4 regions of the Streptomonospora nanhaiensis genome follow, and region 4 is predicted to be linked to each of the others. Evidence: riboswitches for the same ligand, from Rfam matches in the RefSeq annotation. Region 4 holds a riboswitch; each other region holds the start of a gene.

Region 1 (3,644 bases), 200 kb from region 4:
CCTCCAGCGACGCCAGCGACACCTTGTCGGCGGCGGGATAGGCGAACCCGACGTGGTCGAACTCCACCGACACCGGGCCCTCGGGTACTGTCCGCGCGCCGGGCCGCTCGGTGATCATCGGAGCGAGGTCCAGCACCTCGAAGACCCGCTCGAAGCTCACCAGCGCGCTCATGACCTCCACCCGCGCCCCGGCCAGCTCGGTCAGCGGCGCGTACAGCCGGGTCAGCAGCATCGCCAGGGACACCACGGCGCCGGCCGCGAGCTCGTCGCGCAGCGCCAGGAACCCGCCCAGGCCGTAGACCAGCGCCAGGGCCAGTGCCGACACCAGGGTCAGCGCGGTCATGAACACCGTCTGCACCATGGCCGTGCGCACGCCGATGTCGCGCACCCGCCGCGCCCGCGCGCGGAACTCCGCCGACTCCCGCTCGGGCCGGCCGAACAGCTTCACCAGGGTGGCGCCGCCCGCCGAGAACCGCTCGGTCATCTGCGTGCCCATGGCCGCGTTGTGCGCCGCCGCCTCGCGCTCCAGCCGCGCCAGGCGGCTGCCCATGCGCCGCGCCGGCACCACGAACACCGGGAGCAGCAGCAGCGAGATCAGCGTGATCTGCCACGACAGCGCCAGCATGGCGGCCAGCGTCAGCGCTAGGGTGACCAGGTTGCCCACCACGCCCGAGAGGGTGTCGCTGAAGGCCCGCTGCGCCCCGATGACGTCGTTGTTGAGCCGGCTGACGAGCGCGCCGGTGCGGGTGCGGGTGAAGAACGCGATCGGCATGCGCTGCACGTGGTCGTAGACGGCCGAGCGCAGGTCCAGGATCAGGCCCTCGCCGATGCCCGCCGACAGCCACCGCTGGAGCAGGCCCAGCCCGGCCTCGGCGACGGCGATGCCCGCGATCAGCGCGGCGAGGCCGACCACGACGTCGAAGGGCTCACCGTGGACGATCGCGTCGACGATCCGCCCGGCCAGCAGGGGAGTGGCCACCGCCAGCGCCGCCACCACGCTGCTCAGCAGCACGAACCAGCCCAGGGTGCGCCGGTGCGGGCGGGCGAACCGGCCGATCCGGCGCAGGGTCGGCCACGAGAACGGCCGCCGGTCCTCCTGCGCGTGCATCGCGTTGTACATCGATGTCCACGCGCTGACCTCCATGCTCATCGGCTTCACCCTTTTCGTCGTCGTCGGCGGCCGCACGGCCGTTCCTACCGGCTCCCTGCGACAGACCGGACGATAATTCCTCTACCTAACTTGAGGTCAAGTCGGTGCGGACGCCGCCCGCGGCCCCGGCCCTCCGCCGCGGCCGGGCGCTCGCTAGCCTGGGACGGCGACGGGACGACAGGAAGCCGGTGCGACTCCGGCACGGTCCCGCCACTGTGACCGGGGAGCCGAACCCGCTCACGGCCACGGCGCCGCGCGCGCCGGAAGGCCGGGCCAGGCGCTGATCCGGGAGTCAGGACACTGACCCGTCGCGACTCGTCACCCAGGGGCGCGGACCCCGGAGGCGGAGCGCGCCGGCGGCACCCCCGTGTGCCCCCGTCCGCGGGCCGCGCCGCGCGCCGCGCCCGGCCTCGCGGAAGGACCAGACGTGCGCCCATCCCCTCCCTCCCCGCACCCCGCCCGGCCGGGCCGGGCGGCCAGGTCGGCCGCCGCCGCGGCCGGAGTGGTCCTCGCCCTCAGCGCCTGCGGCACTGCCGCGGGCGCCGGCGGCGGCGCCCCGGCCGAGGGCTACCCCGTCACCGTGCGCGAGTGCGGGCGCGAGGTCACCGTTTCCGCGCCGCCGCAGCGGGCGGTGGCCATGAACCAGCACGTCGCCGAGATCATGCTCGCCCTGGGCCTGGCCGACCGGATGGTGGGCACCGCGTTCCTGGACGACGCGGTCCTGCCCGAGCTGCGCGAGGACTACGCGTCCGTCCCCGTGCTCGCCGAGCGCTACCCCTCCTACGAGGCGCTGCTGGCCGCCGAGCCCGACTTCGTCTACGCCGGGTTCGCGGCCAGCGCCTTCGACCCCGCCGAGGGCCGGGGCCGCGACGCGCTGGAGGCGGCCGGCATGACCACCTACGCCTCCGTCGAGCAGTGCGCCACGGACGTCGACCTGGACACGGTCGGCACCGAGATCCGCAACATCGGCCGCCTCTTCGGCGTGGAGGAGCGCGCCGACGAACTCGTCGCCGACATCGAGGCCGAGGTCGCCTCGGTCGAGGCCCGGCTGGCGGGCACCGACCCGGTGGACGTGCTGGTGGTGGACTCCCTCGACGCCACCGTCTTCACCTCCGGCGGCGCCGGGATCGCCGACGACATGATCGCCTCCGCCGGCGGGCGCAACGTGTTCTCCGACGTGGACGACGTGTTCGCCGACGTCTCCATCGAGCAGGCCGCCGCCCGCGACCCCGAGGCGATCCTCTTCTACGACTACGGGTCCACCACCGTCGAGGACAAGCGCCGGGCGGTGCTGGCCCAGCCCGCCCTGGCCCACGCGCCCGCTGTGCGCCGGGAGCGGTTCGCCGAGCTGCCGCTGTCCTCCACTGTCGTGGGCGTCCGGGTGGGCGACGCGGTCACCCGCATCGCCGAGCAGCTCCACCCCGAGGCGTTCTGAGCGGGGATGGCCGACACCGCCGACACCCCCGCCGCACCGCGCGCCCCCGGCGGCACCCCCGCCGCCCCGGCCCCGCCGGGGCCACCGCCCGGCCGATCCCGTCCCGCCGCCGTCCCCACCCGGCGCGGCCGGCTCCCGCTCCCGGTGGCGCTGGCGCTGCTGCTGGCCGCCCTTCCGCTGGCGATGACGCTGGGCGTGGGCGCGGGCTCGGTCGGGATCTCGGCCGCCGACACCTGGCGCATCCTCCTCCACCAGGCGGCCCCCGGGCTCGTGCCGCCCGACTGGCCGCCCGCCACCGAGGCCATCGTGGTCACGGCGCGCCTGCCCCGCGTGCTGCTGGCCGCGCTCGTGGGCGCGGGCCTGGCCGGGGTGGGGCTGGTGCTCCAGACGCTGGTGCGCAACCCGCTGGCCGACCCGCTGCTGCTGGGGGTGTCCTCGGGCGCCACCTTCGGCGCGGTGGTGGTCGTGGTGTTCGGCGTGCGGCTGTTCGGCGGCCAGTCGCTGCCGGCCACCGCGTTCCTCGGCGCGCTGGCCGCGCTCGTGGCCGTCTACCTGCTGGCCCGCACCGGCGGCCGGATCAGCACCCTGCGGCTCATCCTGTCCGGGGTGGTCATGGCCGAGGTGCTGTCGGCCGCCGCCGCGCTGGTCATCATGACCTCGGGCGACCCCCACGCCGCCGCCCTGGTGCAGCGCTGGACCCTGGGCGGGCTGGGCGGCACCACGTGGGCCACCCTGCCCGCGCCCGCCGCGGCCGTGGCGGTCAGCACCCTGGTCGTCGCGGCGCAGACGCCGGCGCTCAACGTGTTCGCACTGGGCGAGGAGACCGCCACCGGGATCGGCCTCAACGTCGGCGGGTTCCGCGCCGCGATGTTCGTGGTGGTCTCGCTGGCCACGGGCGTGCTGGTGGCGGTCAGCGGCCCGGTGGGGTTCGTCGGGCTGATGATGCCCCACATCGCGCGCATGCTCGTGGGCCCCGACCACCGGCGCGCCCTGCCGGTGGCCGTGCTGCTGGGGGCGCCGTTCATGGTCCTGGCCGACCTGGTCGCGCGCACGCTGGCC
Region 2 (3,644 bases), 5.7 Mb from region 4:
AGCCGCAGCGTGAACAGGGCGTCCTGGTAGCCCATCAGGCCCAGCCCGATCGGGCGGTGGCGCATGTTGGCCCGCTCGGCCTCGGGGATGGTGTAGAGGTTCACGTCGATGACGTTGTCCAGCATCCGCACCGCCGTGCGCACCGTGCGCTCCAGCCGCGCGGTGTCCAGCCCCTCGGGCGTGACGTGCCGGGCCAGGTTGACCGACCCCAGGTTGCACACCGCCACCTCCTCGGCGCTGGTGTTCAGGGTGATCTCGGTGCACAGGTTGGAGGAGTGCACCACCCCGGTGTGGCGCTGCGGCGAGCGCAGGTTGCAGGGGTCCTTGAAGGTGATCCAGGGGTGGCCGGTCTCGAACAGCATCGTCAGCATCCGCCGCCACAGGTCGACGGCGCGCACCCGCCGCCACACCGCGATCTGCCCGGCCTGCGCCGCGCGCTCGTAGTGCTCGTAGCGCTCGGCGAACTCCGCGCCGTAGAGGTCGTGCAGGTCGGGCACCTCGTCGGGGGAGAACAGCGTCCACTCCGCGTCGGCCTCCACCCGGCGCAGGAACAGGTCGGGCACCCAGTTGGCGGTGTTCATGTCGTGGGTGCGGCGCCGCTCGTCGCCGGTGTTCTTGCGCAGGTCGAGGAACTCCTCGATGTCGATGTGCCAGGTCTCCAGGTAGGCGCACACCGCGCCCTTGCGCTTGCCGCCCTGGTTGACCGCCACGGCGGTGTCGTTGGCGATCTTGAGGAACGGCACCACGCCCTGGCTGGAGCCGTTGGTGCCGCGGATGTGGGCGCCGATCCCGCGCACCGGGGTCCAGTCGTTGCCCAGGCCGCCGGAGTACTTCGACAGCAGCGCGTTGTTGCTGATGGAGTGGAAGATCGACTTCAGGTCGTCCTCCACCGTCGTCAGGAAGCACGACGACAGCTGCGGCCGGGGCGTGCCGGAGTTGAACAGGGTCGGCGTGGAGCACATGAAGTCGAACGAGGACAGCAGGTCGTAGAACTCCACCGCGCGCGCCTCGCGGTCGTCCTCGCCCAGGGCCAGCCCCATGGCGATCCGCATGAAGAACGCCTGCGGCAGCTCGTAGCGGGTGCCCCGGTGGTGCAGGAAGTAGCGGTCGTAGAGGGTCTGCAACCCCAGCAGCGTGAACTCCAGGTCGCGCTCGGGCCGCAGCGCGGCGCCCAGCCGCTCCAGGTCGAAGTCGGCCAGGCGCGGGTCGAGCTGGCCCAGCTCCACCCCGCGCGCCACGTAGGCCGCCAGGTAGCCCGGGTAGCGCGCGGGCATGTCGTCCTGCCCGGCGGTGTCGGGGTGCCCGGAGACGAAGCTCAGCGCCTCGCGGCGCAGGGTGTCCAGCAGCAGCCGCGCCGCCACCCGCGAGTACACCGGGTCGGCCTCAACGAACGCGCGGGCGGCCATCACCAGCGCCTCGTCCACCTCGGCCGCGCTGATGCCGGGGTAGAGGGCGCGCCGCGCCTCGGCTACCACCGGTCCGGGATCGGCCCCGGGCAGACCGGCGCACGCCATCGCCACGGCCGCCGCCACCCGCTGACCGGGCTCGGCCCGGTCGGCGGCGGCGGAGGATGCGGCGGGCAGTGCGGTGTCGAGGGTCATGGATGGCTCCAACCTGGTTAGACGCTGATCCGGTGGGACCGGCGGGGGTCGGAGCGCACGCGTCCGCACGGCCGCCCGGGAAGGGAGACCCGCCCAGGGCACGGCGGACGAGCACGGCGGCCCGCCCGCGAGGCCCCGTTGCGGTGCGCGCCGGTTTGCGCGCACACCGGTGGCAGGTCTTCGGACTCGCGGGCTCAGGGCGGACAGTCCAGCGCCCCTCCTACGGCCGCCGCTTCCCAGCGCGCGAGGCGCCAGTGCGTCATGGCGGCGTTCGGCGGCGTCCGCCCGCCCCCGTGGGGTGCGCGCGGCGCCGTTTCCCGCATACCGCTGCGGGGCAGTCCCGGATTCGCACCGGGTTCCCTCTTGCCTCACCGGGGTGTGCGCCCCGATGAACCACCAGCGCCCGAGATACTACATGTTGTGCCTGGGGTTCGCGACAACCGCAATCCATGGAGTGTCGGGGTGGAATCCGGGGGCGGGGGAGTGGTAGGAGGGCAGCCCGAAGGCGCGGACGGCGGCCCCGCCCGCGCCCGTGCCCGCGCGCACCTAGTCGGGGTCCGGGGCCTCCCCGCCGCGGGCGGCCGCCGCGCCGCCGGAGGCCTCCGGGCCGGAGGGCGCCTCGGCGGCGCGGGGGGCGCCCGGCCGCCGGGTGGCCCCGGCGCTGGCCGCCACCACGCAGCCGATCGCCAGCCACTGCCAGCCCGACAGCCACTGGCCCAGCAGCACCATGCCCACCAGCGCCGCCACCGCCGGCTCCAGGCTCATCAGGATTCCGAACACCCGGGGCGGCATCCGGCGCAGCGCCTGCAACTCCAGCGTGTAGGGCACCACCGACGACAGCAGCCCGATCGCCAGCCCCAGCAGCAGCATCCCGGGGTCCAGCAGGGCGGTGCCGCCCTCGGCGATCCCGGCCGGGGCCACCAGCACCGCGGCCACCACGCCGGCCACGGCCAGCCCCGACATGCCGGAGAACCTGCGCCCGGTCGCGGCGCTGAGCAGGATGTAGGCCGCCCACATGGCCCCGGCCAGCAGCGCGAACAGCACTCCGGCCGGCGAGACCGCGCCGTCGCTGCGGCCCAGCAGCAGCACGCCGGTCCCGGCCAGCGCCACCCACACCAGGTCCACGCGCCGCCGCGACCCCGCCACGGCCACCGCCAGCGGGCCCAGGAACTCGATGGTGACCGCGATCCCCATGGGGATGCGCGCGAACGCCTGGTAGATGGCGAAGTTCATCACGCCCAGGCTGACCCCGAAGCCCGCGGCCACCAGCCAGTCGCTCCGGCTGCGCCCGCGCAGCGACGGCCGCGCCAGCGCCAGCAGCACCAGCCCGGAGGCCAGCAGCCGCAGCCACACCACGGCGCTGGGCGGCAGCACCTCGAACATCCGCCCGGCCAGCCCGGCACCGGCCTGCAGCGACACGATCCCCACCAGCACCAGCCAGGTGGGCGGCACGGAGTCCCCGGCGGTCCTCAGCAGGGCCGCCCAGCCGGGCGCCCCCCGCCACATCGGATCATTGGATGAACCCACCGCCGCGCTCGTGCTCACGGCCGCCCATCCTACGCACGCGGTTCCGCCGCAACCACGAGGTTTGCGCCCCCGGAAGCGACGGAATGCTCACATTCGCCACCCGCCGCCCGGCGCGTGGCCCCAGCGAACGGAGGGCGCCCATGGTGTTCTCGGTGACCTCCGAGACCGGCCCGCTCAAGCAGGTGATCGTGCACCGGCCCGACCTGGAGCTGAGCCGGCTCACACCGTCCAACAACGACGCGCTGCTGTTCGACGACGTGCTGTGGGCCCAGCGCGCCCGCGAGGAGCACGACGCCTTCACCGACCTCCTGCGCCGCAGGGGCGTGCGCGTGCACTGGTTCGGCGACCTCCTGGAGGAGGCGCTGGCCCTGCCCGAGGCCCGCGCCCACGTCCTCGACAGCGTCCTGGACGAGCGGTTCTTCGGCCCGATGGCGGTGGACTCCCTGCGCGCGGCGTTCGAGGCCATGGACACCGCCACCCTGCGCCGGTTCCTCATCGGCGGCATCACCAAGGCCG
Region 3 (3,644 bases), 430 kb from region 4:
TTCACGAACTGGAACACGCCGATGTCCCAGCCCTGCGCCCACGCGCGGGCGGCCAGCCCGAACGCGGCGGTGGACTTCCCCTTGCCGGGGCCGGTGTGCACCATCAGCAGCGGGCGGTTGCGGCGCTGGCGGGTGGTGAGCCCGTCGTCGGGCACGTGGGTGGGTCTGCCCTGCGGCATGGGCGGCCTCCTGAGTGGGTCGGTGGTCGGGTCGGTGGCGGGATCGGTCGCCGTGGGGCGCGGCGGACGGCGGCGGGGCGCCCGCACGGACGGCGCTGTCGGGGCTGTCGGCGCGGACGGCGGGCGGGTGTCAGGCGGCGCGGCGGGTGCCGCGAACCAGGCCGGTCAGCGCGTCGGCGGCCAACTCCTCCAGGCGCACGGACTCGCCGTCCAGGGCGGCGGCCAGGCGGTCGGCCAGCCCGAGGCGAACCGGGCCGGACTCGCAGTCCACGACGACGCTGTGCACGCCGCGCGCGCCGATCCCGGCGGCGGCGCGCAGGGCGGTGTCGAGCCCGCCGTGCGTGGCGCGGCCGTCGGTGACCACGACCAGCAGCGGGCGGCGGGCGGGGTCGCGCAGCCGCTCGACGCGCAGCACCTCGGCCGCGCGCGCCAGGCCGGCCGCCAGCGGGGTGCGGCCGCCGGTGCGCAGCTCGCGCAGGCGGCGGGCCCCGGCCTCGACCGACGACGTGGGCGGCAGTGCGACCTCGGCGGCGCGGCCCCGGAAGGTGACCAGGCCGACCTTGTCGCGCCGCTGGTAGGCGTCCAGGAGGAGGCTCAGGACCGCGCCCTTGACGGCGCGCATGCGCTGCCGGGCGGCCATGGAGCCGCTGGCGTCCACGCAGAACAGCACGAGGTTGCCCTCGCGGCCCTCGCGGACGGCCTCGCGCAGGTCGCCCGGGCGCAGCACCAGTCCCGGACCGCTGCGTCCGCGGGCGCGCTGGTAGGGCGCGGCGGCGCGCAGGGTGGCGCCCAGGTGCAGGGCGCCCACGCGCCGCGCGGGCGGGCGGGCGCCGGAGGTGCGGCCGTGGGGGGTCTCGGCGCGGGAGCGGCGGCCGGGCGCGCCGTGGCCCACCCCGGTGAGGCGCAGCAGGCGCGGACGGTAGGGCTCGCCCGGTTCGGCGGCCGGGCCCTCCGACGCGGGGCCGGACCCGTCGGCCGGGGGGTCGTCCTGGGCACCGGGGCGGTCGTCGGCCGGGTCGGTGCCCGCCCCGCCCGGTGCGGGATCGGAGGTGCCGGTCCCCTCGGGCTCGGCGGGGCCCTCCGGGCCGTCCGCGCCCTCGGCTGACGCAGGCGGCTCGGGGGCGCCGGGGTCCGCGGGTGGGGGACCCTCCGGGGGCTCCGGGGGGTCCTCATCAGGGCCTTTTGGGTCGGGCTCACCCGCCTGCTCCGCCTGCTCCAGCGCCTCGCGCAGGCGGTCCTCGTCGAGGTCGGGGGCGTCGAAGGGGTCGCGGCGGCGCCGGTGCGGCAGGGCCAGGCGGGCGGCGTCGCGGACGTCGTCGGAGCCGACCTCGCCGTGGCCGCGCCAGGCGGCCAGCGCCATGGCGGCGCGGGCGGTGACGATGTCGGCGCGCAGGCCGTCGACGTCGAAGGCCGCGCACACGGCGGTGACCTGGCGCAGCGCGGCGTCGGTGAGCACCACGCCGGGCAGGCGCTCGCGGGCGGCGCGGATGCGTTCGGCGAGGTCGGCTTCGTCGTCGGCGTAGGCGGCGGCGAAGGAGCCGGGATCGGCCTCGAAGGCCAGCCGGCGGCGCACGACCTCGGCCCGCTGGGCGGGGTCGCGGGTGGCGGCGACCTCGACGGTGAGGCCGAAGCGGTCCAGCAGCTGCGGGCGGAGTTCGCCCTCCTCGGGGTTCATGGTGCCCACGAGCAGGAAGCGCGCCGCGTGGCGCACAGACACGCCTTCGCGCTCGACATGGGAGGTGCCCATGGCGGCGGCGTCCAGCAGCAGGTCGACGAGGTGGTCGTGCAGCAGGTTGACCTCGTCGACGTAGAGGAGGCCGCGGTGGGCGTCGGCGAGCAGGCCGGGCTCGAACGCCCTGACCCCCTCGGTGAGCGCGCGCTCCAGGTCGAGCGCGCCGACCAGCCGGTCCTCGCTGGCGCCCACCGGCAGCTCCACGAGCCGGGCGGGGCGCTCGGCCGGGGCCGCGCCGGGGACGTGGGGGCCGTCGGGGCAGCCGGGGTCGGGGGCGGCGGGGTCGCAGGCGAAGCGGCAGCCCTCGACCACGGCGATGGAGGGCAGCAGCGCCGCCAGGGCGCGCACCACGGTCGACTTGGCGGTGCCCTTCTCGCCGCGGACCAGCACGCCGCCCACGGCCGGCGACACGGCGTTGAGCAGCAGCGCCAGCTTGAGGTCGGCCATGCCGACGACCGCGCTGAAGGGATAGCGAGCAGGAGCGCTCACGCGGGTCAGTCCTTCCTCGGGAGTCCACGCCCACAGGGGTCGGTCGCGGTGCCGCGCAGTCTCCTGGCTTCCAGATCGCCGCTCCCCCGCCGCCTTCCCACCGGGGTCCGGCAGTGGCGTGCGTGGCGGGGTCGCTTCCTGGTCACAGTGGCGGGTCCGTCCCGGATTCGCACCGGGTTCCTGCTGTCGCGGCGGGCCCTGGACGAACCGGGGCGTGCGCCGCGATCGGGGCACCGCGCACCAGCGTCTCACACCGGCCTCCGCGCGCCCGCACCGCAGTCGCCCCGGGGCGCGGGGGGTGCCGGGGCAGGCGGGGGACGGTGAGGGCGCCGCCTTGCGCGCGGCCGGGCCGGTGGGGTGGGATGGCCGCGCCGACGGGGCGATGAGTCGAGGAGGGCACCGGCCGTGGACGAGGAGATCACCTACCGCTCCGCCCGCGACCTGGCGCGGATGCTGCGCGCGCGGGAGGTGTCGGCCCGCGAGGTGGTGGGCGCGCACCTGGCGCGGATCGAGGCGGTGAACCCGAGGGTCAACGCGGTGGTGACGCTGTGCGCCGAGCGGGCCATGGACGAGGCGGCGGCCGCCGACGAGCGGCTGGCCTCGGGCGCCGAGGTGGGGCCGCTGCACGGGCTGCCGGTCGCGCACAAGGACGCCCACGAGACCGCCGGGGTGCGCACGACGTTCGGTTCGCCGCTGTTCGCCGGCAACGTGCCCCGGCGCGACGAACTGGTGGTGGAGCGGATGCGCGCGGCGGGCGCGATCACCGTGGGCAAGACCAACACCCCGGAGTTCTCGGCGGGCTCGCACACGTTCAACCCGGTGTTCGGGCTGACGCGCAACCCCTACGACCTGACCCGGTCGGCCGGGGGCAGCAGCGGCGGGGCCGCCGCCGCGCTGGCGGCCGGCATGCACCCGCTGTGCGACGGCTCGGACATGGGCGGGTCGCTGCGCAACCCGGCGGCGTTCAACAACGTGGTGGGGCTGCGGCCCTCGCCGGGGCGGGTGCCCCGCCACCCCGCCCCGCTGGGGTGGTCGACGCTGGGCGTGCAGGGGCCCATGGCGCGGGAGGTGGCCGACGCCGCGCTGCTGCTGTCGGTGATGGCCGGGCCCGACCCGCGCAGCCCGATCGCGGTGCCCGAGCCGGGTGCGGGGTTCGCCGAGCCGCTGGAGCGCGACCTGCGCGGTCTGCGGGTGGCCTGGACCCCCGACCTGGGCGGGGCGGCGGTGTGCGAGCGGGCCGTGGT
Region 4 (3,644 bases):
CATCAGCACGATGGACCCCGGGCGCGCGTCCTCCACCGCCCGGTCCGCCACCAGGCCGGGGTTGTGGTCGCGCCAGTCGTTGGTGTCGATGCTCCACAGGATCTGCGCCTGGCCCAGCCGCTCGGTGACCTCGTCGACCTGGCCGTCGGTGGCGCCGTAGGGCGGGCGCATCAGGTCCATGGTGTAGCCGGTCTCCCGGCGCACCAGCTCGTTGACCGTGGACAGCTCCTCGTCGATCTCGTCCTTGCCCACCGAGGTGAGGTCGGGGTGGTGGACCGTGTGGTTGGCGACCTCGTGGCCCTCGGCGTACTCCCGCCGCACGACGTCGGGGTGCTCGCGCACCGGGCCGCCGGTGACGAAGAACGTCGCCCGCGCGTCGTACTCGGCCAGCGCGTCCAGCAGTTCGGGCGTGCGCGCGCCCGGGCCGTCGTCGAACGTCAGCGCGATGCACTTGGACTCGGGGTCGGAGCAGTCGACCTCGGAGTCGGCGGCGGCCATCACGCCGGGCACCCCGCCCTCGGGCGGGCCGTCCTTGGGCGCGTTGGCCGCGCGGCCGATCCGGAACTCCGGCGTGACCACCACGGCGGCCGACCGCGCCCGCTCGCCGAACTCCGACAGCAGCGGCTCGGCGTCCTCGCGGGGCACCACCGCGTGCACCCGCCCGTCCTTGACCGGCGCGATCTGGCCCTCGTCGAACTCCACCACGAGGTCGCCGTCGGGGTTGAACCCGATAGAGTCGTAGAGCCGGGCGATGGGGTGCAGCGTGGAGACGTCCACCCCGTCCTCGTCCTTCAGCCGCTTCTTGACCTGCGCGTCGAGCCGGTCGAGCTGGCGCTGGCCGCCCAGCAGCTCGGTGGAGTAGGCCGTGTGGCCGGACTCGGTGTCGTACCAGTAGGTGGAGTAGCCGGTGCGCTCGCCCTCGCCGTCCTTCTCGCGCTGGGTCAGCCGGACCGCCATGACGCCCGGCCCGGCCACGCTCAGCTGCCAGTCGACGGTGTAGGACTTCGGGTCGTCGGCCGCGCCGGCGAAGTCGGCGGCGTCCTGCTCGGTGATCTCGGCCAGCCGCTCGGCGAACGGCCCGGCGTTGCGGACCGTGGGGTAGGCGACGTCGATCTCCACCCCGCCGTCCTTGCTCGCCGTGCGCTCCTCCGACAGCCCGGGCACGTGCTTGGTGTCGACCACCGTCAGTTCGTCGGCCTCGCCCGTGGCCGGCGTCGGCTCGGGCGCCTCGTCCCCCGAGGTCGGCCGCGCCTCATCGCCCGAGCAGGCGGTCAGGGCGAGCAGCGACAGCACGGCGGCGCCCGCGGCCGCGCGCAGGGCCGGTCCTGGGCGGGCGGCGCGCCGGCGCCGGTCAGAGGTCAACGGTTGCGGGCGCACGGGCTGGTTCCTCAATGGGTGAGCGTCCTTCGCGGTCCTGGGTTCAAGTGCCGGTGACTCTGTCGCCCCTGACAACCGGGCGAGTTCCGCGATTGATATATCAATTCGGACACGGTCCATCGGTCGAGCGTAAAAGGCGAAAAGCCAGGACAGGCAACAGAGAGCGTCATGATGCGGGCAACTACGGCAAGGTTTGTTCATCCCACGCGAATCGGTCGCGGGCCGGGGAGCGGCTGAGCACCCGGGCGCGCCGTGGGCCGGCGCCCCGCCGGGCGCCCGCGGGCGTCATGACAGCCGCGCCCATCCTGCCAGCCGCGGCCCGGCTGCGCACGCCGAGCCGTGCGTGTCGCGGGGCCGACCGCGCGAATCCGCGCGCCGGCCGGCGCGTTGGGCACCGCCCGCACCGCGCCCCGGGGCGGCGCGAGGGCCGCGCCTATACTGGCGCTCGCGGTCGGTACACGCGCGCCCGGCGTGCGTGTCGTAAGAGGGAACCCGGTGCGAATCCGGGACTGCCCCGCAGCGGTAAGCGGGAACGAAAGCCGTCATCGGCACTGGGCGCCGCAGGCGCCTGGGAAGCGACGGCCGGTAGGAGGACGCGGCCAGGATCGGCCGCCTCCGCGCCCGCGAGTCCGAAGACCTGCCACCGCCCGTGGCCGCGCCCCGCGCCCACGGCTGGGTCCGTGCGCCCCGAGGGAGGGCCAGGGCGGTGCGTCGGCGTGCCCGTGCGCGCCCTCCCCCTCCCCTCGGGACGCCAGCGGTCCCGCAGGCTGATCGACGAGGGAGAGAACACGCCGACCATGACCACCACCGCCGTCCACGGCTACCCCCGTATCGGGCCCGACCGCGAGCTGAAGAAGGCGAGCGAGGCCTACTGGGCCGGGCGCATCGGCGCCGCCGACCTCGACGCCGCGGCCGCCCGGCTGCGCCGCGGCGTCTGGGAGACCCTGCGCGACGCCGGCGTCACCGCCGTCTGCTCCAACACCTTCTCCTACTACGACCACGTGCTCGACCACGCCGTGCTGTTCGACCTGGTCCCCGAGCGGTTCCGCCCCCTGGTGGACGCCGCCGGCGACCGCGACGCCGAACTGCGCGCCTACTTCGCCATGGCCCGGGGCACCGACCACCTCGCGCCCATGGAGATGACCAAGTGGTTCGACACCAACTACCACTACCTGGTCCCCGAGCTGTCGCCGGCCACCCGGCCGCGCCTGGCCGGCCGCAAGCCGCTGGCCGAGTACACCCAGGCGCGCGGCCTGGGAATCCCCACCCGCCCGGTGCTGGTGGGCCCGCTCACCCTCCTGCTGCTGGCCAAGCCCGCCCCCGGCGCCCCCGCCGGCTGGCGGCCCCTGGAGCTGCTGGACGAGCTGGTGGAGTGCTACGCCGAACTGCTGGGCCTGCTGCGGGCGGCCGGCGCGGCGTCGGTGCAGCTGGACGAGCCGGTGCTGGCCACCGACGAGGGCCGCGCCGAGACCGCCGCGCTGGAGCGCGCCTACACGCGCCTGGGCGGCCTGGCGAAGCGCCCCGGCCTGGTGGTGTCCACCTACTTCGGCGCCGTGGGACCGGCCGTCCTGGAGGCGCTCAAGCGCACCCCGGTCGAGGCGGTGGGCCTGGACCTGGTCAGCGGCCCGGAGTCGGTCGAGGACCTGGCCCGGGTGTCGGGGCTGGGCGGCAAGACGCTCGTGGCCGGGGTGGTCGACGGCCGCAACGTGTGGCGCTGCGACCTGCCGCGCGCCCTGGCCGCGCTGGGCTCCCTGCTCGGGCTGGCGCGCGAGGTCGAGGTGAGCACCTCCTGCTCGCTGCTGCACGTGCCCATCGACCTGGCCGCCGAGCCCGGCCTGGACCCCGCGCTGCGCGAGCGCCTGGCGTTCGCCCGGCAGAAGGTGGACGAGGTCGTGCTGCTGGGCCGGGCGCTGTCGGAGGGCGACGCCGAGGCCGCGGCCCGGCTGGAGGCCGCCCGCGCGCCCCGGCCCGCCCCGGCGGTCGACGCGCGGGTGCGCGCCCGCCTGGACGCCTTGGGGGAGTCGGCCGAGCGCGCCGGCGAGCAGCGGCGCGGCGCGCCCGGACGCGAGCCGCTGCTGCCCACCACCACCATCGGGTCCTTCCCGCAGACCCCCGAGGTGCGGCGGGCGCGGGCCGACCACCGGGCCGGGCGGATCGACGACGCCGAGTACACCCGGCTGATGCGCGCCGAGATCGACCGGGTGATCGCGCTCCAGGAGGACATCGGCCTGGACGTGCTGGTGCACGGCGAACCCGAGCGCAACGAC

The links. Region 4 has a riboswitch for cobalamin ahead of metE (5-methyltetrahydropteroyltriglutamate--homocysteine S-methyltransferase). Riboswitches for the same ligand answer to the same signal wherever they lie in the genome.
Region 1: another riboswitch for cobalamin. It lies ahead of HNR12_RS25945 (ABC transporter substrate-binding protein); the one in region 4 lies ahead of metE (5-methyltetrahydropteroyltriglutamate--homocysteine S-methyltransferase).
Region 2: another riboswitch for cobalamin. It lies ahead of HNR12_RS00025 (ribonucleoside-diphosphate reductase subunit alpha); the one in region 4 lies ahead of metE (5-methyltetrahydropteroyltriglutamate--homocysteine S-methyltransferase).
Region 3: another riboswitch for cobalamin. It lies ahead of HNR12_RS23395 (putative cobaltochelatase); the one in region 4 lies ahead of metE (5-methyltetrahydropteroyltriglutamate--homocysteine S-methyltransferase).

What each region holds. Positions count from the first base shown of each region.
Region 1 covers NZ_JACCFO010000001.1:5,895,962-5,899,605, forward strand. Annotated here, with positions in the region: gene HNR12_RS25940 (ABC transporter ATP-binding protein) at 1-1,150, opposite strand, end outside; cobalamin riboswitch at 1,329-1,453, shown strand; gene HNR12_RS25945 (ABC transporter substrate-binding protein) at 1,578-2,585, shown strand; gene HNR12_RS25950 (FecCD family ABC transporter permease) at 2,592-3,644, shown strand, end outside.
Region 2 covers NZ_JACCFO010000001.1:12,237-15,880, forward strand. Annotated here, with positions in the region: gene HNR12_RS00025 (ribonucleoside-diphosphate reductase subunit alpha) at 1-1,601, opposite strand, end outside; cobalamin riboswitch at 1,756-2,014, opposite strand; gene HNR12_RS00030 (EamA family transporter) at 2,148-3,107, opposite strand; gene HNR12_RS00035 (arginine deiminase) at 3,269-3,644, shown strand, end outside.
Region 3 covers NZ_JACCFO010000001.1:5,264,488-5,268,131, reverse strand. Annotated here, with positions in the region: gene cobO (cob(I)yrinic acid a,c-diamide adenosyltransferase) at 1-179, opposite strand, end outside; gene HNR12_RS23395 (putative cobaltochelatase) at 310-2,400, opposite strand; cobalamin riboswitch at 2,457-2,583, opposite strand; gene HNR12_RS23390 (amidase) at 2,806-3,644, shown strand, end outside.
Region 4 covers NZ_JACCFO010000001.1:5,693,898-5,697,541, forward strand. Annotated here, with positions in the region: gene HNR12_RS25105 (polysaccharide deacetylase family protein) at 1-1,377, opposite strand, end outside; cobalamin riboswitch at 1,812-2,036, shown strand; gene metE (5-methyltetrahydropteroyltriglutamate--homocysteine S-methyltransferase) at 2,175-3,644, shown strand, end outside.